DNA from 3 places in the Kribbella sp. DT2 genome. Region 1 is predicted to be linked to each of the others. Evidence: riboswitches for the same ligand, from Rfam matches in the RefSeq annotation. Region 1 holds a riboswitch; each other region holds the start of a gene.
The links. A riboswitch is a leader RNA that binds a small molecule or an ion and turns the genes downstream of it on or off. The one in region 1 is predicted to bind glycine.

Region 1 (7,546 bases):
TTCGCCGGAAGCTGCTGGTCCAGCGCGGCCCCCAACCGCTTCAGGTCCTGCGTCACCGCTTTCGGCACCGGACCGGCCGGCGGCTTGACCATTTCACGCGCCACAATCCCCACCCCACAACGAGTTTCCCGGCCACCCCAACCGTTGTACCGAGCGTGATCGACCACCGGCCACCCGTCAATGGCCCGCACCAGAAGTTCACCCCGAGGCCCACGGCCGCTCCCCGGCCGCCGGTCGTGGGGATCCGTGCCGCGTAGCCTGGCGCGCATGGACGATCCCGACCAGCCGGCCACCCCGGAGACCCAGGCGCGCGTCGCGGCGAGCTTCGAGCGGCAGGGCCTGATGGCGCACCTCGGAGCCCGGCTCGGCCACATCGGGCCGGGCCGGGTCCACATCCTGCTGCCCGCGCGCCCCGAGCTCACCCAGCAGCACGGCTACTTCCACGCCGGCGCCACCAGCGCGATCGCCGACAGCGCCGGCGGCTACGCGGCGTACACGCTGTTCCCCGAAGGCACCTCGGTGCTCACGGTCGAGTACAAGGTCAACCTGCTCGCCCCCGCCGAGGGCGACCACCTGGAGGCGGTCGGCACGGTGCTGAAGCCCGGCCGCACTCTGACCGTGTGCCGGCTCGACGTCTTCGGCGTACGGGGTGCGGAGCGCAAGCTCGTCGCCGCCGGGCAGCAGACCCTGATCCAGATCGCCGACCGCCCGGAGCGATGACCTCCTAGCGTCCGAACCATCGCGGGAGGTGGGTCGCGAGGTCGGCCTGGTCTGCACCGATCCACGCGACGTGGCCGTCCGGTCGGAGCAGTACGGCGGGAGCATCCAGCTCCTCGCTGACGTCGACCACGTGGTCGACGCGGTCCTCCCAACTGCCCACCGAGAGCTGCCCGGTCTGGTCGAGCAGCAGCCCGCGGCCCTCGTGCATCCGCGCGTACAGCCGCCCGCCCTTCAGCTCCACGTCCCGCAGCCGCCGGCCGAGCAACCCGTGGCCGTCGCCGAAGTCGTACTGGATGTCGATCGCCACGATCCTCTCGGTCAGCAGCCGGTTCACGTCCTCGAAGTCCATCAGGTCCGTGAAGAGCCGGCGCAACGCCTGCGGACCGGCATCCTTCGACATCAGCACACCCTGCGCCCGCGTGCTGTCCAGTACGGCGGCCGCCACCGGCCGACGCTCGGCCTCGTAGGTCTCCAGCAACCCGGCCGGCGCCCAGCCGTTGATCTCGGCGGCCAGCTTCCAGCCGAGGTTGAACGCGTCCTGGACCCCGAGGTTGAGCCCCTGCCCACCGAGCGGCGGGTGAACGTGCGCCGCGTCGCCGGCCAGCAGCACCCGGTCGACCTGGTACCGGTCGGCCAGCCGCGTCGCGTCCCCGAACCGCGACAGCCACCGCGGCGAGTGCACCCCGAAATCGGTGCCTGCGACAACGATCAGCCGCTGCCGAAACTCCTCGAACGTCGGCGGCACGCTCCTGTCCGCCGCCACTCCGTCAGCCGGTACGACGACCCGGTACACGCCGTCGTCCAGCGGCATCAGCCCGAACCGCCACTCGGTCTTGCGCACCTCGCTCTGGACGGCGTTCACCCGGTCGAGCGAGTCGCCCACCTGCATCTCGCCCAGCAGCGTCTCCACCTTCGACGCCTCCCCCGGGAACCCGATCCCGAGCAGCTTGCGCACCGTGCTGCGGCCGCCGTCGCACCCGACGACGTACCCGGCACGCAGCCGCGAGCCGTCGGCCAGCTCGACGTCCACGCCCCGCTCGTCCTGGCTCAGCCCGACCACCTCGACGCCGGACCGGATCTCGGCCCCGAGCTCGACCGCGCGCTCGGCCAGGATCCGGTCGATCGCCGGCTGCGGGATCCCCAGCGTGTACGCGTGCGCCGAGTCCAGTGCCGGCGCCGGCTTCGGGATCGCCGCGAAGAACCCCGCGACCGGGTACCGCGTCCCGGCCGCGAGGAACCGCTCGAGCAGTCCCCGCTGGTCCATCACCTCGATCGACCGCGCGTGCAGGCCCAGCGCCCGCACGGCCTTCGTCGGTTCGGTGTCCTTCTCCAGCACGACCACGTCCACCCCGTGCAGCCGCAGCTCCGCCGCCAGCATCAACCCCGTCGGCCCGCTCCCCACCACAAGTACGTCAGTCACACGTCCCCATTTCCCCGAGCTGTTTCAGCAACTCGCAGGATTCTCCAGGACGCACTGGGCCTTGCGGCAAGCCCCCAGCTGCGCTATAACCTGATGACGGCAGGGAGATCAGTTCTCCTTGCCTTCGTCATGTCCGCCGTACAACGGATGGGCAGCAGCCAGTACTGCGACCCGTCGGCGCAGATCGGTCAGGTCCGCCTCGGCGTCCGCGGTCAGGGCCTCGGCGATGATGTCCGCGACCTCGGTGAACGCGTCCTCGCCGAACCCACGCGTCGCCAGCGCCGGCGTACCGATCCTCAGGCCCGACGTCACCATCGGCGGCCGCGGGTCGAACGGTACGGCGTTGCGGTTGACGGTGATGTCGATCGAGGCCAAGCGGTCCTCGGCCTGCTGACCGTCGAGCGCGCAGTCCCGCAGATCCACCAGCACCAGGTGGACATCGGTCCCGCCGGAGACCACCGAGATGCCGTGCTTGGCGACGTCGGACCGGCCCAGCCGCTCGGCCAGGATCCGGGCGCCCGCCAGTACGCGCTCCTGGCGTTCGCGGAACTCCTCCGACGCGGCGATCTTGAACGCCACCGCCTTGCCCGCGATCACGTGCTCGAGCGGTCCGCCCTGCTGGCCGGGGAAGACCGCCGAGTTGATCTTCTTGGCCAGGCCGGCGTCGTCGGTCAGGATGATCCCGCCGCGCGGGCCGGCCAGCGTCTTGTGCGTGGTCGACGTCGTGACGTGCGCGTGCGGTACCGGCGACGGGTGCAGCCCGGCCGCGACCAGCCCGGCGAAGTGCGCCATGTCGACCATCAGGTACGCGTCGACCGCGTCCGCGATCCGCCGGAACTCGGCGAAGTCCAGGTGCCGCGCGTACGCCGACCAGCCGGCCACGATCAGCTTCGGCCGGTGCTCGTGCGCGAGCCGCTCGACCTCGGCCATGTCGATCCGGTGATCGTCCGGGCGGACCTGGTACGGCACCACGTCGTACAGGCGGCCGGAGAAGTTGATCTTCATGCCGTGCGTGAGGTGCCCGCCGTGCGCCAGGTCGAGGCCCATGATCGTGTCGCCCGGGCGAATCAGTGCGTGCATCACGGACGCGTTCGCCTGCGCGCCGGAGTGCGGCTGGACGTTCGCGTACGCCGCGCCGAACAGCGCCTTGACCCGGTCGATCGCCAGCTGCTCGATCACGTCGACGTGCTCGCAGCCGCCGTAGTACCGGCGGCCCGGGTAGCCCTCGGCGTACTTGTTGGTGAGCACCGAGCCCTGCGCCTGCATGACGGCCGCCGCGGTGTGGTTCTCCGAGGCGATCATCTCCAGGCCGTCGCGCTGCCGGGTCAGCTCGTCGGCGATCTTCGCCGCGACCTCCGGGTCGAGATCGGCGAGCGTCGCATCCATGCTTGGGGCAACGATCTGCTGGAACGTGCTCACAAGTCACCACCGTGCTTGGCCGCGTAGTCCTCGGCCGACAGCAGCGGGCCGTCCGCGGTGGCGTTCACCTTGAACAGCCACACGCCGTACGGGTCCTCGTTGATCGCGGCGGGGTCGTCGGTGACGGCGGGGTTCACCTCGGTGATCTCGCCGGTGACCGGGGAGAACAGGTCCGAGACGGACTTCGTGGACTCCACCTCGCCGCAGGTCTCCCCCGCCGTCACGGTGCTGCCGGGCTCGGGCAGTTCGACGTACACGATGTCACCGAGCGCGTCGGTGGCGATCGCGGAGATCCCGACCGTGACGACGCCGGCCTCCTCGCGGGCCACCCACTCGTGCTCGTCGGAGTACTGCAGTCCAGCCTTGACTGTCGGCATGGTCGGTCCTCACTTCTGGCGCTGGTAGAAGGGCAGAGCGGTCACTTCGAACGGCTCGGGCGTGCCGCGCAGATCGACGTGCAGTGCGGTTCCCGGCTCGGTGTGCTCGACGTCGACGTACGCCAGAGCGACCGGTACGCCGAGCGTCGGGCTCGGCTGGCCGGAGGTGACCTCGCCGACGACGACGCCGTCCTTGAGCACCGGGTAGTGGCTGCGCGGCGCGCGCCGGCCGGAGCCGGTCAGGCCGACCAGCTTGCGGGCCGATCCCGCTTCCTTGCGGCGGACAAGGGCTTCCTGGCCGACGAAGTTTTCCTTGCTCAGCGCAACGACTCCGCCGAGGCCGGCGGCGAACGGATCGCCCTCGCGAGAGAGTTCGTTGCCGTAGAGCGGCATCCCGGCCTCCAGCCGGAGCGAGTCGCGGGCCGCGAGACCGGCCGGGGTGAGCTCGCCGTCCTCGGCCGCGGCCTCGATCGCGCGCCAGATATCGACCGCGTCGTCGCCTCCGACGAAGATCTCGAAGCCGTCCTCGCCGGTGTAGCCGGTGCGCGCGACCAGGAGGTCCAGGTCGGTCAGGGTGAGCTCGACCGCCGCGTAGTACTTGAGCGTGGTCAGGCGTTCCTGCTGCTCGGCGGGGATCAGCCGGAGCAGGATCTCCTGGGCCTTGGGCCCCTGGACGGCGATCAGCGAGGTCCGCGCCGACGCGTCGTCGACCGTGACGTCGAAGCCCCGCGCGCGCTCGGTCAGCGCGGCGACCACTGCTTCGGCGTTGCCGGCGTTGGGGACGACGAGGAACGCCTCGGGGCGCCGGTAGGTGATCAGGTCGTCGATCACGCCACCGTCCTCGGCGCAGATCAGCGAGTACTTCGCCTTGCCGACCGCCATCGCGGAGATCCTGCCGACCAGCGCGTGGTCGAGGAACGCCGCGGCGTCCGGTCCGGTCACCCAGACCTCGCCCATGTGGGACAGGTCGAAGAGCCCTGCCGAGCGTCGTACGGCGTGGTGCTCGGCGAGCTCGGAGCGGTACTTGAGCGGCATCTGCCAGCCGCCGAAGTCGGTGAAGCTCGCGCCGAGCCGCTCGTGCTCGGCGCGGAGTGCGGTGAAGGTCGAACTCGCCATGAGGAACTCCAGAATCCAGGTGGCGGGCGCCACGAGATCGGGGTTCCTCCCCGCTCTGTATCGGACCTGAGAGTTTCCGCGCGGCCGTCGTACGGGCCTCGCTTGCACCGTCGGTGAGCCGGACGTCCGGCTGCTTTCCAGAGTTGCCTGACCGCGGCGGTACGGGGGCCTGAGAGATTCCCGGGGAGGATTTGCTCCTACGGCACCTGCACGGCGGCAGGATTCTCCCGCCGCGGATCAACAGCGTGTTCAGTTGTCGGTCGCACCCTAAGCGGGGCACGGCCGGGCGCGCAAGGTCGGTCTCAGGTGAGCGTGAGACCGAAGCCGGGGCGGTCGGGGACGGTCAGGTTGCCGTCCTCCCAGCGGTACGCCGTGGTGTCGACGCCGTCGGTCGTGCCGGGCACACCCTCGACGGTCGGGACGTTGCCGAGACCGGCGGCGAGCTGTGCGGCGTACAGGGTCTTGAGCGGGAGACCCCAGGCGTGCGGCGAGGCCTGGCAGGTGATCCGGGGCATCACCTCGCGCCAGCTGGTCAGGCCGAACGACACCACGTCCATCAGCAGGACGTCGATGTCGCCTTTGGCGGCGATCTCCAGCAAAGGCTCCAGGTCGGGGTCGGACTCGCCCTCGGCGATCAAGGTCTGTGATCCCTGCAGGTGCTTCTTGAGCCGGGCCAGATCGGTCGCGTCGTCGAGGAACGGCTCCTCGACCCAGTACAGGTCGCAGTCCGCCACGGCCTTCAGGTACTCGATGAACCCGTCGCAGTCGTACCCGTCGTTGGCATCCACGAGGATCCGGTGCTCCGGGTACGCCGCCCGCACGGCCCGTGTCACCTCGATGTCCCGCGCGTCACCCTCCGCCCGCTCCATCCAGCGGTTTCCGCGCCCGATCTTCAGCTTGAACGCGCGATAGTCCGCCGAGTCGTCGGCGGCACAGTGGGCCAGTACGGCGTCCACGCCGCCGGCGTCGTCGAGATCCGCGAAGTAGATCGCGCCGTCGTAGCACGGGGTCGTCGTACTCCCGCGACCTCCGAGCAACGCGTGCACGGGGAGATCGAGGATGTGGCCGGCCAGGTCGTGCAACGCGAAGTCGAGCCCGCGCAGCCCTGGCTCTCGTACGCCGTTTGCTGGATCGATCAGCTCTTCCACCGGGCGCCCCACCACGTCCTCCGGGACGAGTCCCGCCGCGAGCCCCCACCCGGACTTCCCGGTGTCGGTGTGCAGGACGACGATCTCGTCCACCCCACCGTCCCCGTGGCTACCGAGCCGGGCGTTCCGCCCGATGGTCCGTGGATACCGCGACCGGACCGTCGAGCGCTCCACGCGGCTGATGAAGTGACCGTCCAACGTCATCGGGACTCCTCACATCGGGGTTCCCCACCCAGTCTGCTGCGTTGACCGCGCGGGCAAACCCTCTGACTCCCGGCGAGACGTGGGTCACAGCGGGGTCGTGTCACAACCCGGCGGTGGCGTCTGTCAAAGCTGTGACAGACGAAATCACCTTGGAGGAGATCCTGATGGATGCCCGTCTCAACCTTCACAGCAACGCTCTGGCCGGTCAGATTCTCAAGTACGTGAACTCGGCCGGGCGCGCGGTCAGCGGGTCGAGCCTGCCGATGGCGACGCAGGAACTGGTGAAGCTGCGCGCGAGCCAGATCAACGGGTGCGGCTTCTGCACCGACATGCACTTCAAGGACGCGATCGCCGCCGGCGAAACCCCGCAGCGCCTCAACCTGGTCGCGGCGTGGCGCGAGGCCACGGTCTTCACCGAGCCCGAGCGCGCCGCCCTCGAGCTCGCCGAGGAAGGCACCCGCATCGCCGACGCCGCCGGCGGCGTCTCCGACGAGGTCTGGGCCAACGCCGCCAAGCACTACACCGAGGACGAACTCGTCGCCCTCGTCGCGGTGATCGCGATCATCAACACCTACAACCGCCTCAACGTCATCATCCAGCAACCCGCCGGCGCCTACGAGCCCGGCATGTTCGGCTGATCCCCGGATAACCCGCGGGTGCCTTCCGGGGCACCCGCGGGGCTGTTGGCGCGGGCGTCTGCGGGCGTTGGCGCGGGCGCTGCGGGCGTCGGCGGGCTGCTCGGGTGTGGGTGGGAGCACCCGCGGACGCATTGCGTCTGCGGGCTAGTGGTGCATCCCCCGGCTTCTACGGGTGGGCGCCCGGTGACCTCCGGTCGGCTCCGAAGGCGGGAGCGGCCGGCGGATTCAGCGCGAGGGCGATCGTGGTGCGAAAGCGTTCGGCCAGCGGGGGCAGCGCGTGCTCGGAGAACCAGCCGACCGCCCGGGACTCGTCGTCGCCGACCTCCGCCGTACCGGCGACGGGACGGCAGCTGAACGCCGTGTCGTAGTACTGGACCTGGTCGCCGTTCGGGTATGTCGATCTCGGCAGGGTCTGGATCCACAGGACGCGGTCGACCACGACCTGGAGCCGGGTCTCCTCCAGCACCTCGCGAACGGCACCGACGTCGGCGTCCTCGCCAGGCT
Region 2 (7,546 bases), on a different contig from region 1:
AGCAGGCCGTTGGTGTTCTCGTTCGAGCCGCGTTGCCAGGGTGAGTGCGGGTCGCAGAAGTAGACCGGGAGATCGGCGGCCAGGGAGAACTGGTGGTGCAGGGCCATTTCGGCGCCTTGGTCCCAGGTCAGTGAGCGTTTCAGGTGGGTGGGCAGGGTGGCTGCGGTTGCGAGGAGGGCGTCGCGGACGGTCTCGGCGTCGCGGTTGCCGGGCAGGTGGACCAGCAGCACGTAGCGGGTGGCGCGCTCCACCAGGGTGCCGATCTGGGAACTACCGTCCTTGCCGATGATGAGGTCGCCTTCCCAGTGGCCGGGAACAGCCCGATCCTCGACCTCGGCTGGACGGTCGCTGATCATGATCATCGGTGTGGTGAACCGGGGCTGGCGTTGGTCAGGGCGCCTGTGCGGTTTGCGGTAGGTGCGGCCGGTGCGCAACGCGGCGGTGAGTTCTCGGCGCAGCTCGCCGCGGCCCTGGACGTAGAGGGCCTGGTAGATCGTTTCGTGCGACACCTGCATCTCCGGGGAGTCGGCGTAGGTCCGGCGCAGACTACGACTGATCTGCTCCGGACTCCATTCCAGCCCCAGCCAGCCCTGGACGACGGCACGTAACTCAGGATTGGCCGCGAGCTTGCCGCCCTTGGGGCGTGGCCGGCGGGCATCAGCGCGAGCCTGAGCCGCGTGGGGACGGTAGTCGCCACTGCCCGGGTGAGCGTTTCGTCTGATCTCGCGGCTGACCGTCGAGGCCGACCGGCCCAACTCGACAGCAATAACCCGGATCGATGCCCTCGCCCGGCGCCGGTCGGCGATCACGATCCGTTCGTCTTCACTCAAAAACCGCGACGAGGCCTCGGCCAGCAGCACCTTCCGTGCCGCCGGCCGAGACCTCTTCACCCGACCTGCAGGGCGCCCGTTGCGCCACTCACGGCCGGTTCGCTCGTTGACACCGACCCGCCGTGAGGCTGCCCTGTTGCTATAGCCCTGGTCCACGAGCCGAAAGTATTCCGCCCGCTCACGAACCAACTTCTTGGGACCTTGAGCTACTCCTCGTCCCCTACGAACCTCGAAACCCATCGCACCCCTCGAACTGAGGTGTTGCGACGACCTCTAGAACCCAAGCATCAGGTCGGGGCTTCAGCCGTTCACGAGCCGTCAGCCGCGGGTCAGCGTGACGCCGTAGTAGCTCGCGGCGTCGACGACCGGCTGGTAGAACGAGTACGAGCCGGTGGCGTTGCCGCCCTGGTTGAAGCCGCAGTCGTGGCCGTCGGACGGGCCGCCGGACGTCATGCCCTGCGCGACGGTGCCGGAGATGTAGGCGCCGCCGGAGTCGCCGCCCTCGGTGCAGACCGTCGAGCGGGCCAGACCGCTGGTGCGGGTGACGCTGCCGCCCGCGCCGCCGTAGTTGACGGTCAGGTTGTACTGCGTGATCGTGCCGCAGGTCCAGCCGGTCGTGTTGCCGGCCTTGCAGATCGTCGAGCCGACCGGAGCCTTCGACGAGCCGGTGACCCGGGTCGTCTGGCCGTTGCGGTTGTCGATGTAGCCGCGGCCGACGTTGTTCGCGTCGATGTCCATCAGGCCCATGTCGACACTCGGCTGGCCGGTCCGGAAGCGGCTGGCGACGCCGACCCCGAGCCGTACCCCGGACGCGTTCTGCACGCGCGGGTTGCCCTCGACGCAGTGGCCCGCGCTGAGCATCACGTTGTCGCTGCCGTTGCGCGTACCGGAGAAGCCGAGCGAGCAGTTCGTGCCCGGGACCAGGTCCATGATCTGGCCGCCGATCACGTCGGCGGTCATCGCCAGGGTGGTGGTGCCGGTGCTCACGGCAACGCCCGGGAGCGCCTTCAACTGCTTGACCAGGGCAACGGTGTTCGCGGACTGCTTGCCAGGCTGCAGGATGATCCGCAGCGTGTCGGTCGGCAGGTCGGCGCCGATCTGCTGAACCTGCGTCGAGCCGGACCTGTCGATCAGCGCCTGGGCCCGCGTCTGCAGCGCGGTCAGCGCCTTCTCGCCGCGGGTGACGCTCCGCGGGGTCAGGCCGTTCGCCTTGGCGGCGTCAGCGGCGGCGGTGGTGTGCACGTTCACGACCAGGCGACGGGCCGAGTCGAAGAACGCACCGTCCAGGCCGGGGTCGGCCTTGGCGGCGCGGGACGCCTTGGCCAGTTGGGCCTGCACGGTCTCGAGCGCGGCGGTCTTGCTGTGCTCGGCGTCCATCCGGAGCTTGGCGTCGGACGCGGAGACACCCCAGCTCGTGCCGAGGACGTCGTACACGCCGTCGATCGGCTCGGGGACCGGCGCGCTGCCGGCGGACTGGATCGGCGCCAGGGCGGCGGCGCCGAGTCCGAGTGCCAGCGCGGCTCCGACCAGGGTCTTGCGGAACTGCCGGGGACGGAATCGTTCGGGGCGGGGCGGGGAATCAAAGGACATGGTCACATCCGGTTCCTCTGGGTGGCCTTGCCTCACAGGGCCACGGTGAGGAGATCGTTGAGGCTACGGACGATCACCACAAGGGAACGGACGGTCACGGTTGCCTCGGGAGAGGTGGTCAAGGGAAAGCCTTCGGGTGAACGACCGATCACCCCCTGTCAACCAGCGGTCGACCGAGGGTGATCCTTCGTAAATCGGTTTAGCTCGTCGGGTCGACCGCCGCGCAGCTCGTTCCACGGCGCGGTACGTCGAGCGCGACCAAGTAGTCGTCGACCGTTGCCTCCATGCACGGACTCGAGGTGTAGCTGCCGTGCCCCCAACCGCGGTACGTGACCAGTACGCCGTCCCGGCCGAGCTGGCGGGCGACGCTTCGGGCGCCGTTGTAGCCGGTCGCGGGATCGTGCAGGCTGTTGATCAGCAGCGCCGGCGTGCGCAGGTCGTACGCCTTCGGATCGCGCTGCGGGTTGGGCGCCTTCGGGAGACCCAGGCAGGTCGACACGGCGAGCAGTTGGCCTGGGTAGCGCAGGTCCTCGTTGTCCCGCGCCAGCCGTCGCAGGTGTTCGGCGTACTCGCCGTAGTTGCGGACCGGCAGGCTGAAGTCGCGGCAGAACGTCACGAACGCGAAGCTCGTCAGTCCGGTCGGAACCGGGGGCTGCTCGGTCGGCGGCGGGCTCTTGTCCAGCGTGGCCAGCAGGTCGGCGAGCTTGGCCCAGTCCGGTCCGTAGAAGGTCCGGAACGTCACGAAGCTCAGCTGGTACGGCGTGATCGGGGACGACGGGTGCTGCGGATCCGGGAGCTCGCCGCGGTCGGCGCGGGCGAGAAGCCGGTCCCACAACGCGTGGATGTCCTGGCCGTGCAGGGCGCAGGTCGTTGCCGTCGTGCACCACTTCACGAACTCGTCGAAGGAGTCCTGGCCCGCCCAGGCCTGCGCGTCGAGGAACTCGCCGGTCGTCGCGGAGCTGTGGTCGAAGACGCTCTCCAGCACGAGCGCGCGGGTCCGCTGCGGGTAGCGCTGGGCGTACTGCTGGCCGAGCAAGGTGCCGTACGAGCTGCCGTGGAAGGAGATTCGTTGCTCGCCCAGGGCGGCGCGGATCGCGTCGACGTCGCGCACGGTCTGCAGGGTGTCGAGGTGGTCGTAGACCGGGCCGGTGTTCTTGCGGCAGTCGGTGGCGAGCTCGTGGTTGTACTTGATGGTGGCGTCGAAGTCGCTGTGGTTCTCGAGGATCGGCGACGGTTGGCGGGCGAGCAGTGCGGCCGAGCACATCACGGCGTTGCTGCGGGCCACACCACGTGGGTCGAAGCTGACGATGTCGAAGCGGTCCTCGAGCTGCTGGCTGAACCGGCTCATGCCGGTGCGAATGCGGTCGACACCGGAGTCGCCGGGTCCGCCAGGGCCGAACACCAGTACGCCGACCCGCTGGTCCACGCCGCGGCCGCCGGCCGGGCCGGACGAGGAGCCGGCCTTGCGCCGCGCGACCGCGAGTTCGAAGGTACCGTCGCCTGGCTTGTTCCAGTCGATCGGCACGGTCAGCGTTCCGCACCCCGAGCCGGGGAGGAGGGCGATCTCCTCGGGGGTGTCGCCGGGCTCGGGCTTGCAGTCCGCCCAGGCGATCGAGGGCTGGGGCTTGGGGGCGGTTTGCTCGGCCGAAGCCGTCGCCGGTGGGGCGACCATCGCCGTCGCGGCGATGAGGACCACCCCCCAGGTGGTTCGTCGGAACACGGGATCTCCTGTTGTCGTAGGGAACACCGTCGATCCTTGGCGGCGAGGACCCTGACCGGCATCCGGTGAGGACCCGGAGGCATCCCGGGAGTGGGTTGGGCCGACTTGTTAGGGTCACTGGTCTGATGACCGAGACTCTTGCAGCCGTGGACGTGCCGGCTGGTTCGAAGCAGGCGCGCTGGTTCCGGGTGGTGGCGATCGCCGAGGCGATCTCGTGGACCGGGCTGCTGATCGGGATGCTGTTCAAGTACGTCCTGTCGGACAACGAGATCGGTGTCCAGATCTTCGGCCCGATCCACGGCGGCATCTTCGTCGCGTACGTGCTGACGGTCGCCGTCGTCCGCAAGCCGCTGCGCTGGACGTGGACGACGACCCTGCTTGCGCTGGCCGCGAGCATCCCGCCGCTGTTCACCTGGTTCTTCGAGCTCTGGGCAGCCCGCACCAACCGCCTCGGCTGACTCACCGGCCGCAGCCAAGGCAGGGTGGGCGCGTGCGGAGGTAGTAGCCGTACGTCGCCGCGAGCAGACCCATGCCCCAGACCAGGTAGGCCGGGACGGCGACCCAGAAGAAGGCTTCGGGCAGATCGATCTCCCCGAAGACCGGCTCGTGCCGCGCGGCCGCGACGGTCATCTGGAGCAGCCCGACCCCGAAGTACGCCGTGATCCCGGCCCCGAGCCCGCCGCCGGGGAGCAGCAGCATCCAGCGCGGGAACAGCCGTCCGGCGCGCGTCACCAGCAGGAGCGGGAGGACGGTCCCGGCGAGCACGAAGCCGGTCTCGAACAGGATCACCGCCAGGCGACCGCCGTACGGCGTACTGGCGAAGCCGACGACGGCCTGGGCTCCGAGGCGAATGAGACAGCCCGCTACGGCAACGAGGGCTCCGGCGACGGCCCACCTGGGTGTGGACGCGACTGTCGGGAGCCCGCTGCAGCGCAGGCAGGACGGGTCGAGCCGCCGCTGCCTGGCCAGGGCGGTCGCCGCGAGCAGGGCCGCGCCGGCGAGTCCGCCCAGCCGGCTGAGCATTCCGATCGGGTCGAAGGGGATGCCGAGGCCCGGCAGCACGGCGGCGACGACGTCGAGCAGGGCGAAGCCGCACACGGCGACCCAGCCGGCCGCGGCAGCCCAGGTGAGTGCGATGGTCGGCCGTGACACCGGCAGGACGACCAGGACGGCGCTCAGCGCGCAGAAGGCGAGCGACGGCCAGCGGGGGATGAGCAGGTCGTTGCCGGGCAGCTCCCAGGCCGGTGCGTGCCCGGTCGCGAACCACAACCGCACCAGCCCGTACGCCGTCGCCCAGCCGATCGCGGCGTGCGGTGCCCACCGCAAGGTCCTCATGTCCTCAGCTTCCGGGTCCGGTGCCCGAAAGGGATCCCCCGCGCGAGGGAAGCAGCTCCCTCGGTGGAATGAGCGCACGGGAACAGGCGGATTGACGCGCGGTGCGAGCGCGTCGTACCGTCGCGGTCGTCAGCAGCACGCGCCGCATGAACCCGTGCGGGAGAGACCCGGGCCCGACCCGGGCGCCGTAGGAGCAACTCTCCCCAAGAATCTCTCAGGCACCCTCACCGCACGGGCGAGGCACCTCTGGAAGGCAGCACGCCCAACAGAGCGGGGAGGCACACCGATCGGTCAACGTCGACCGGAAGGAACCTCCAGATGGCGATCAGCGTTTTCGACCTGTTCAGTATCGGGATCGGCCCGTCGAGCTCCCACACCGTGGGACCGATGCGCGCGGCCCGGACCTTCGCCGCCGGCCTCGCCGCCGACGGCCTGCTCACCCGGACGACGGCCGTCGAGTCGCAGCTGTTCGGCTCGCTCGGCGCGACCGGGCACGGGCACGGCAGCAACAAGGCGGTGATGCTCGGTCTCGAGGGCGAGGCTCCCGAGACCATCGACACCCGCTCGGTCGAGGACCGGGTCTCGGCGATCCGCGCGGCGAAGACCCTGCGGCTCGGTGGCGAGCACGAGATCGCGTTCGACGAGGGCTCGCAGCTGGTGATGCACCGCCGTAAGGCGCTGCCGTACCACCCGAACGGGATGACCTTCGTGGCCCGCGACGCCGACGGCGCCGTACTGCGGGAGCGTACGTACTACTCGGTCGGTGGCGGCTTCGTCGTCGACGAGGACGCGGCGGCCGGCGACCGGATCGTGCCGGACCGGACGCCGCTGAAGTACCCGTTCCTGTCCGGCGCCGAGCTGCTCGACCGCTGCCGCGAGTCGGGGCTGCCGATCAGCGAGGTGATGCTCGCCAACGAGCTCGCCTGGCGGACCGAGCCCGAGATCCGCGAAGGCCTGCTGCACATCTGGCAGGTGATGCAGGACTGCGTCGACGAAGGCTGCGAGACCGAGGGGGTGCTGCCGGGTGGCCTGAAGGTGCCGCGGCGGGCGCACGGTCTGCACCAGAAGCTGAGCGGCGACAAGTGGTCGGTCGACCCGCTCAAGGTGATGGACTGGGTGAACCTGTTCGCGCTCGCCGTGAACGAGCAGAACGCCTCCGGCGGCCGGATCGTCACCGCGCCGACGAACGGTGCCGCGGGCATCATTCCCGCCGTGCTGCACTACTACCGCCGGTTCGTGCCGGGCGCGACCGAGGACGGAGTCGTACGGTTCCTGCTGGCGGCCGCCGCGATCGGCGTGCTCTACAAGGAGAACGCGTCGATCTCCGGCGCCGAGGTCGGCTGCCAGGGCGAGGTCGGGTCGGCCTGCTCGATGGCCGCGGCCGGGCTGTGCGAGGTGCTCGGCGGGACCCCGGAGCAGGTCGAGAACGCGGCGGAGATCGCGATGGAGCACAACCTCGGCCTGACCTGCGACCCGGTCGGCGGGCTGGTCCAGATCCCGTGCATCGAGCGGAACGCGATGGCGGCGGTGAAGGCGATCAACGCCGCCCGGATGGCGATGCACGGCGACGGCGTGCACGTGGTCACGCTGGACAAGGTGATCAAGACGATGCGCGAGACGGGCGCGGACATGAAGGTCAAGTACAAGGAGACCTCACGAGGCGGCCTCGCCGTCAACGTGATCGAGTGCTGACTGGTCACCACGCGGTTGCTCAGTGTCGCGACGGGTTGCAGTTTGCGGTGAATATCGTTCCAAGACCTGTTTGAAACATGTGAATACCCGCTACTGTGCCGGAACTGTGAGTCTGTTCTCTGAGGAAGAACAGGCAGCACCGCGCCGGACCCCGCTGAGGAGCAAGAGGGTCCGCCGTACCGCCGCCTGCATCGCCCTGCCCATCGGCCTGTACGCCGCCCTGGCTGTCGTGGGCCTGCTGCCGCTGCCCGGCACAGGTGACCCCGACACGGTCACGCCGGTGGCCGGCCTGCCGATCGTCGGCCCGGTCGACAAGAACTACCCGTACGTCGAGGGAGCCCCGCGGCCGGTGGTGACCCCGACCCCGCCGCTCTCGTCG
Region 3 (7,546 bases), on a different contig from region 1:
GCCAGCGTCGCCGGGCCCGAGTCGTAGGTGTCCATCGACGCGTTGCTCGCCGACGCGAGCCGGTCGGCGTCCACCGCGACCTGCAGCACCGGCGGCTGCAGGTGCGCCGCCGCGTGCGGGTGACTGAGGTCGATCCCGTCCCGATCCAGCAGACCGGCGATCAGATCCAGTGCCGCCGACTCGCCGACACCGGTCGACGGCACGCGCGGCTCCCCCAGCATCTGCGCCGTACGCCGCAACACGTCGGCCGGCAGCCCGGCCGGCAACGGCCCGCGCTGCCGATTTACTACCGTCGACGCCAACGGCCACTGCGTCACGCTCGGGCTGTACGACGATGAGCTCAACGGGGCGAGCCCCACTTGCTGCGACATCCAGCGTCTCCAGAAGAAGTTGTTGAGTAAGGCGACCCTTACTTAGGTATTCCTAACCTACTTCTTTCCCAGCCGCCGGTGTCAACCGGGGTACCCTCCGTGACGACACACCGCACCACCCCTGCCCCACCAGGCCAAACGCAACCTTCGAGGCTCCCGTCGCGTCTGCCTCCTCACCACCTGTGAGGAGGACCACGTGGACCGTCTCTTCGCCGAAGCGGAAGCGATCAGCGCCCGTACGGCGACCGCGTGAGGGTGAAGGTCGCGACGTTCAGCTCCTTGATGCTGCCGTCCTCAGCCCGGACCACCCGGAGCTTCTCCCCCGCGAAGTACCCGTCGCGCCCCCGGTACAGATCAGGGCCCAGTGGTGAGAAGCGGCAGGTGAGAGCGCCACTCAGCTGAAGGATGCACCCGCTGACCGACATCGTCACCGGCGTGTTTCCCCAGTACCAGTGCCCCAGCAGCTCCTCGCCCTGCGGGAGCTCCGGCTCGGGCACCCATTCCTGCGGAAGCCACGGCTCGTGCGTCATCGTGACCCGCATCAGGTCGAGCGGGACCGACGCGCACTTGCCGTACGTCGCGTTGGCGAGCGCGACCGCGCCGATCCGGCGGTCCCGGTCGAAGAACAACCCGGCGATGAAACCAGGCATCGAGCCGGTGTGCCCGGCGAACAGGTCTGGATCGTCGGCCTGCAGCCGCAGCCCCAGCCCGTACGCCGCGTTCAGCGCCTCGCGCGGATCGGCCGACGCGGGCGTCGACATCTCCTCGACGCTCTCCCGGCTCAGCACCTCCGGCACCGGGTCGATCCAGAAACACGTGTACCGGGCCAGGTCCTCGATCGTGCTCCACAGCTGCCCGGCCGGCGCCATCGCGCCCGCGTCGTACGCCGGCTCCGCGGCCAGCCGACCGCTGAACGGATGCACCGAAAAGCCTTCAGCCGCGGGGTCCTCCGGGAAGTACGACGTACGCCGCATCTCCAACGGCCGCAGGATCCGCTCACGCACCAGGTCGAACCAGGACCCACCCCGCAACCGCGCGACGATCTCCCCCAGCAACGCGTAGCCCAGGTTCGAGTAGTGGTACCGCCGATCCGGTACGCCGGCCGCCTGCGACTCGTCCATCGCGGCCGTCAGCGCCTCGAACGACACGCCCGGATTGCGTTCCCACCACGGCCCTTCGGGCTCGGCGTTCATCCCGCCCGAGTGCGACAGCAGGTGCCGCAGCGTCAGGTCGCCGAACGCGACGCCCGGCAGATGCTTGCCGACGGCATCGTTCAGCGCGAGCAGCCCGTCGTCGCGGCACTGCATCACCAGGACGGCGGTCAGCGTCTTGGTGATCGACCCGATCCGGTACTGCCGCTCCGGACCGGGCAACCCACCGTCGGCCGTGGCGAACTGCCCCCGCGACCCGGTCCACACCAGTGCACCGTCACGCACCACACCGGCCGTGATCGACGGCAGCTTCCACTCACTCTGGGCTGCCGCGACTTCTGCGAAGAGAGCCGCGGCAGTGTCAGGGCGCAGGGTCACTCAAAAGCCTCCGGGGAAGGGCAGGAGCAGATCAGGTTGCGGTCGCCGTACGCGCCGTCGATGCGGCGCACCGGCGGCCAGTACTTCGTGGTCCGGTCGACCGACTGCGGGAACGCGGCCTCCTCGCGGGTGTAGGCGTGCTCCCACTTGTCGTTGATCACCGCGGACGCCGTGTGCGGCGCGTTGACCAGCGGGTTGTCGTCGGCCGGCCACTCGCCTGCCGCGACCCGGTCGATCTCGTGCTTGATCGCGATCATCGCGTCGATGAAGCGGTCCAGCTCGCCCAGGTCCTCGGACTCGGTCGGCTCGACCATCAGCGTGCCGGGCACCGGGAACGACATCGTCGGCGCGTGGAAACCGTAGTCGACCAGCCGCTTCGCGACGTCGTCGACGGTGACGCCGGTCTCCTTGGTCATCGGGCGGAGATCCAGGATGCACTCGTGCGCGACCAGGCCGTTCTCGCCGGTGTAGAGCACCGGGAACGCGTTCTCGAGCCGCTTGGCGACGTAGTTCGCGGTCAGTACGGCGGCCTTGGTCGCCGAGGTCAGACCCTCCGCGCCCATCATCCGGATGTAGGCCCAGGAGATCGCCAGGACGCCGGCCGAGCCGAACGGCGCCGCCGAGATCGGGCCGACACCGGAGTCCGGGCCGGCCTGGTCGAGCAGCGGGTGGTTCGGCAGGTACGGCGCCAGGTGCGCGGCGACCGCGACCGGGCCGACGCCCGGGCCACCGCCGCCGTGCGGGATGCAGAACGTCTTGTGCAGGTTCAGGTGCGAGACGTCGCCGCCGAACTCGCCCGGCTTGGCCAGGCCGAGCAGGGCGTTCAGGTTCGCGCCGTCGACGTACACCTGGCCGCCGTGGTCGTGCACGATCTGGCAGACCTCGGTCACGCTCTCCTCGTACACGCCGTGCGTGGACGGGTAGGTGATCATGATCGCGGCCAGCTTCTCCGCGTGCTCGGACGCCTTGGCCCGCAGGTCGTCCAGGTCGATGGTTCCGTCGTCGTTGCCCTTGACAACAACAACCTTCATGCCCGCCATCACCGCGGACGCGGCGTTGGTGCCGTGCGCCGAGGCGGGGATGAGGCAGACGTTGCGGTCCTCGTTGCCCTGGGCCCGGTGGTAACCGCGGATCGCCAGCAGGCCCGCGAGCTCGCCCTGCGAACCGGCGTTCGGCTGGATCGAGACCTTGGCGTAGCCGGTCACCTCGGCCAGCCAGCGCTCCAGCTGGCCGATCAGCTTCACGTACCCGGCCGCGTCCTCGATCGGCGCCAGCGGGTGCATGTCGGCGAACTCGGGCCAGGTGACCGCTTCCATCTCGGTGGTCGCGTTCAGCTTCATCGTGCAGGAGCCGAGCGGGATCATGCCGCGGTCGAGCGCGTAGTCGTAGTCGGACAGCTTGCGCAGGTAGCGCAGCATCGCCGTCTCGGACCGGTGCGTGTTGAAGACCGGGTGGGTCAGGTAGTCCGACGTACGAGTGACGGCGTCGGACAGGTTGCCACCGGCAAGCGAAGCGTCGTACCGGATGCCGAACGAGCCGCAGACCTGGCCGAGCGCGACCGCGTCGGTCTTCTCGTCGCAGGAGATGCCGACGTGGTCGGCGTCGACGAGGCGCAGCCAGATCCCGTTCTGCCGGGCGGTGTCGACGACGTCGGCCGCACGACCGGGGACGCGCGCCAGCACGGTGTCGAAGAACTGCTCGTGCACGACCTCGACGCCACCGGCGCGCAGCGACGCGGCCAGGCTGTCGGCTCCTCCGTGGACGCGTTCGGCGATCGCCTTCAGGCCGTCGGGGCCGTGGTAGACGGCGTACATGGAGGCGACAACGGCGAGCAGGACCTGCGCCGTACAGATGTTGGAGGTCGCCTTCTCACGACGGATGTGCTGCTCCCGCGTCTGCAGAGCCAGCCGGTACGCCGGGGCGCCGTCGGCGTCGACCGAGACGCCGACGAGGCGACCGGGCAACGACCGCTCGAGCCCGGCGCGCACGGACATGAAGCCCGCGTGCGGTCCGCCGTAGAACAGCGGGACGCCGAAGCGCTGCGACGAGCCGATCACGATGTCGGCGCCGGCCTCACCCGGTGCCTCGAGCAACGTCAGCGCGAGCAGGTCGGAGGCCACGGCAACCAACGTCTCGCGCTCGTGCGCGGCGGTGACCAGCGGCTTCAGGTCGCGGACGACACCGCCGGAGCCCGGGTACTGGACCAGGAAGCCGAAGAAGTCGCCTTCGGGCAGACCGTCGGTGGTGTCGGCGACGACGACCTCGATGCCGAGCGCCTCGGCGCGGGTCTCGACGACGGCGATCGTCTGCGCGAAGCAGTCGGCGTCGACGAGGAAACGGTTGCTCTTCGACTTGCGGTTCGACCGGTGCGCCAGCGTCATCGCCTCGGCGGCCGCGGTGCCCTCGTCGAGCAGCGACGCGTTCGCGGTCGGCAGGCCGGTCAGGTCCGACACGACGGTCTGGAAGTTCAGCAGCGCCTCGAGCCGGCCCTGGGAGATCTCCGGCTGGTACGGCGTGTACGCCGTGTACCAGGCCGGGTTCTCGACCAGGCGGCGGACGATCACCGACGGGGTGAAGGTGCCGTAGTAACCCTGGCCGATCATCGAGGTGGCGACGTTGTTGCGCGCGGCCAGCTGGCGGAGCTCGGTCAGCGCGTCGACCTCGGAGGCCGGCTCGGGCAGCCGGAGCGGCTCGGCCGAGCGGATCGAGGCCGGGACCGCGGCGTCGACGAGCGCGTCGACGTCGGCGTACCCGAGGGTCTGCACCATCCGGGCGACCTCGTCGGCCCGCGGGCCGATGTGACGGTCGGCGAAGGTGGCCGAGATCTGTGGGGAGATGTCGGGCGACTGGGGCGGTGGGGTGGGAAATGAATCTTGCACAGTCATAGCTGGAGGCTCCGATGCTGACAGGTCTGCCGGTGGCCTCCCCCTCTGTCACGCACTGACACGCTTCAGAGTCGCCTGCGGCACTCGGTCCATGGGCCTGAGAGGTTCCGGGGAGGAATTGCCCCTTCGGCGCCCAGGCAAACGCGCCCTGGGACTCTCCCGAGTGCTGTGTACGGCAACCCCGAGGTTACCAGTTGCCCTCGTCGAGTTCCGGCAGCAGCCGTTGCGCGGTCACTCGGGCGGGTCCGACCAGTTCCGGATCGGCGAAGGCCATCGGCCAGCGCACCCGCGTCCCGGCGTCGGCCCAGCCACCGACCGCGGCGAGGAACTTGTCGAGCGCGGGGTTGGACAGGCCTCGGGCCTGCAGCGGCGCGATGTGCCCGGCGAAGAACTCGGCGATCCGCCGTTCGACATCGAGCGCCGCCCGATGGTCGGCCTCGATCAGCTCGTACCACCTCACGGAACCGGCCGGCGAGAGCGCGGCGACGTTGGAGTAGCTGCCGTCCGCGCCGAGCGGGGTCATGCTCGCCAGGAAGTGCCCGGGCACGAACAGCGACAGCCCGGACTCGCGCGCCCGGGCGAACCACTCCGCGTCCCCACCCGCACTCTTCAAGCCGATCAAAGCCGGTACGGCGCGCGCGAGGTCGGTGAGCTGCTCGGGCCAGACCTGCGTCTTCGCGTGCGGCGGGTTGTAGAGGACCAGCGGTACGCCGCCGGCCGCCTGGGCGACACGGTCGAGGAAGGCCAGCGCCTCGCCGGCGCTCAGCGGGAGCCAGTCGGGCAGGATCACCTGGATCGCCGAGGGACGCAACGCGGCCGCCCGGCGTACGCGGTCGAGCTGGAGCTGCGCCGAAGGGTGACTGGCACCGATCTGGAACGGCAGGTCGGTCCGCGCGGCGAGCAGGTCGTTGATCCGGTCGTACTCGCCCTCGGTCAGGGTCTGGAACTCCCCCGCCGTACCGTGCACGTACAGACCGTCGACACCGGCCTTGGTCAGGTGGTCGAGCTGGGCCTCGAGGCGGACGAAGTCGATCGTGTCGTCGGCGTCGAGGGGCAGCAACAACGTCGCCCACACACCACGCAGGGTTTCCGCGGTGAGTGGGCGCACCGGTTGCTGGAGGTGGTTCGGGGTCAGCCGGTCATCCGGGCGCGGCGGCGAGCGGCGAGCTCGTCGTTCGCGTGCGGGCCGGACTCCTCGTCGTTGCCGTCGGCGCGTTCGGTCGGCAGCTCGGACAGCGAACCCTCGACCTCGCGCCAGACCCCGCCGAGCGCGATCCCGAAGACGCCCTGGCCGCCGGCCAGCAGGTCGATGACCTCGTCGGGCGAGGTGCACATGTAGACCGAGGCGCCGTCACTCATCAGCGTGATCTGGGTCAGGTCGTCGATGCCGCGCTCGCTCAGGTGGGCGATCGCGGTGCGGATCTGCTGCAGCGAGATCCCGGCGTCGAGCAGCCGCTTGATCACCTTGAGCAGGAGAACGTCGCGGAAGCCGTAGAGCCGCTGCGTGCCCGAGCCGGTGGCCGGGCGGACCGACGGCGACACCAGGCCGGTACGGGCCCAGTAGTCGAGCTGACGGTAGGTGATGCCGGCGGCCGAGCAGGCGGTCGGGCCGCGGAAACCGACGTCTTCCGGCATCGGGCGCAGGTCGTCGTCGAAGAGCAGGCCCTGCACCCCCGCTGCGGCAGCCGCGTCGGCGTGTGCTTCCGACGCCGACTGCGCCGTCAGATCGGTGTCGCCGGTGCGTGTCACGCCTGAGCCTCCCTGGGTACTGACTGGAACGGACTACATCCGTGGAGTTACAACTCCTCACAACTCCTTCAAGGTAAGCCGCCGACTTGACCCGGTCAACGACAACCGCACCGAGCCGAAAGCGTGTCGCGCTCCCAGGCCGAATCGTTACCAACCCGGCCTTGTACCAGAGACATCCAAAATCTTGCCGTAACGCACGGTCAGGACTTGTCGAAGTCCTCCGGCGAGATCTGGTCGAGGAACTCGCGGAAGCGCTCCACTTCCTCTTCCTCCTCCACCTCGTCGACCTCGTCGGTCTCACTCTCCGGAACCGGCACCCCGGCCTCGGCGAGAATCTCCTCGGTGCAGAACACCGGCGTCCCGGTGCGCAGCGCGAGCGCGATCGAGTCCGACGGGCGGGCCGAGATCTCGGTCTTGTCGTCGAACACCAGGATCGCCTCGAACACGCCGTCGGTCAGGTTCACGATCCGGACCTGGGTCAGCGTGTGCCCCAGCACCCGGATCACCTCGGCGAAGATGTCGTGGGTCAGGGGCCGCGGTGGTTCCATCCCCTGCTGCGCGAACGCGATCGCGCTGGCCTCGGCCGCGCCGATCCAGATCGGCAGGTACCGCTCACCGCCGACCTCCCGGAGCAGCACGATCGGCTGACTCGAGGGCATCTCGACCCGGACTCCGATTACGTCGACTTCGCGCACACCCTCAGCCTACTCCGGCAAGCCCGCACAAGCTGGCGTCCGGGTCGGCGTACGACGTCAGCGGCTCAGCCGGGACCGGACCAGGGCCGCGTGCAACCGTACGGCGAGGGCCGCCAGTTCCTGGGTCTTGTCGTCGCGGCGCGGACCGGCGACCTGCTCGATCAGGCCGACCTCGCGGTCGGCCGCCGTACGGAACGGGCGCAGGTGCCGCGGCTCCACGCCGTACCGGCCGAACTCGGCGGCCGCCTTCGCGACCAGGATCGCGTCGCCGTCGTAGTGGTTGCCCCGAGCCACCACCAGCTGGTGGCTCTCCAACT

Region 2: another riboswitch for glycine. It lies ahead of ACLQ2O_RS06030 (L-serine ammonia-lyase); the one in region 1 lies ahead of gcvT (glycine cleavage system aminomethyltransferase GcvT).
Region 3: another riboswitch for glycine. It lies ahead of gcvP (aminomethyl-transferring glycine dehydrogenase); the one in region 1 lies ahead of gcvT (glycine cleavage system aminomethyltransferase GcvT).

Annotation. Positions count from the first base shown of each region.
Region 1 is NZ_JBNCLH010000011.1:240,333-247,878, forward strand. Features, by position in the region: gene ACLQ2O_RS36790 (endonuclease/exonuclease/phosphatase family protein) at 1-104, opposite strand, end outside; gene ACLQ2O_RS36795 (PaaI family thioesterase) at 268-720, shown strand; gene rox (rifampin monooxygenase) at 725-2,140, opposite strand; gene glyA (serine hydroxymethyltransferase) at 2,249-3,559, opposite strand; gene gcvH (glycine cleavage system protein GcvH) at 3,556-3,936, opposite strand; gene gcvT (glycine cleavage system aminomethyltransferase GcvT) at 3,946-5,052, opposite strand; glycine riboswitch at 5,098-5,199, opposite strand; glycine riboswitch at 5,200-5,292, opposite strand; gene ACLQ2O_RS36820 (mandelate racemase/muconate lactonizing enzyme family protein) at 5,355-6,404, opposite strand; gene ACLQ2O_RS36825 (carboxymuconolactone decarboxylase family protein) at 6,569-7,042, shown strand; gene ACLQ2O_RS36830 (NUDIX hydrolase) at 7,209-7,546, opposite strand, start outside.
Region 2 is NZ_JBNCLH010000001.1:1,254,547-1,262,092, forward strand. Features, by position in the region: gene ACLQ2O_RS06005 (IS30 family transposase) at 1-1,070, opposite strand, end outside; gene ACLQ2O_RS06010 (S1 family peptidase) at 1,149-2,420, opposite strand; gene ACLQ2O_RS06015 (alpha/beta hydrolase) at 2,620-4,140, opposite strand; gene ACLQ2O_RS06020 (DUF3817 domain-containing protein) at 4,266-4,598, shown strand; gene ACLQ2O_RS06025 (hypothetical protein) at 4,600-5,475, opposite strand; glycine riboswitch at 5,623-5,715, shown strand; gene ACLQ2O_RS06030 (L-serine ammonia-lyase) at 5,794-7,167, shown strand; gene ACLQ2O_RS06035 (hypothetical protein) at 7,274-7,546, shown strand, end outside.
Region 3 is NZ_JBNCLH010000009.1:358,977-366,522, reverse strand. Features, by position in the region: gene ACLQ2O_RS33920 (pyridoxal phosphate-dependent decarboxylase family protein) at 1-371, opposite strand, end outside; gene ACLQ2O_RS33915 (serine hydrolase domain-containing protein) at 599-1,900, opposite strand; gene gcvP (aminomethyl-transferring glycine dehydrogenase) at 1,897-4,785, opposite strand; glycine riboswitch at 4,861-4,957, opposite strand; gene ACLQ2O_RS33905 (dihydrodipicolinate synthase family protein) at 4,973-5,860, opposite strand; gene ACLQ2O_RS33900 (MerR family transcriptional regulator) at 5,917-6,534, opposite strand; gene ACLQ2O_RS33895 (bifunctional nuclease family protein) at 6,735-7,229, opposite strand; gene ACLQ2O_RS33890 (MerR family transcriptional regulator) at 7,287-7,546, opposite strand, start outside.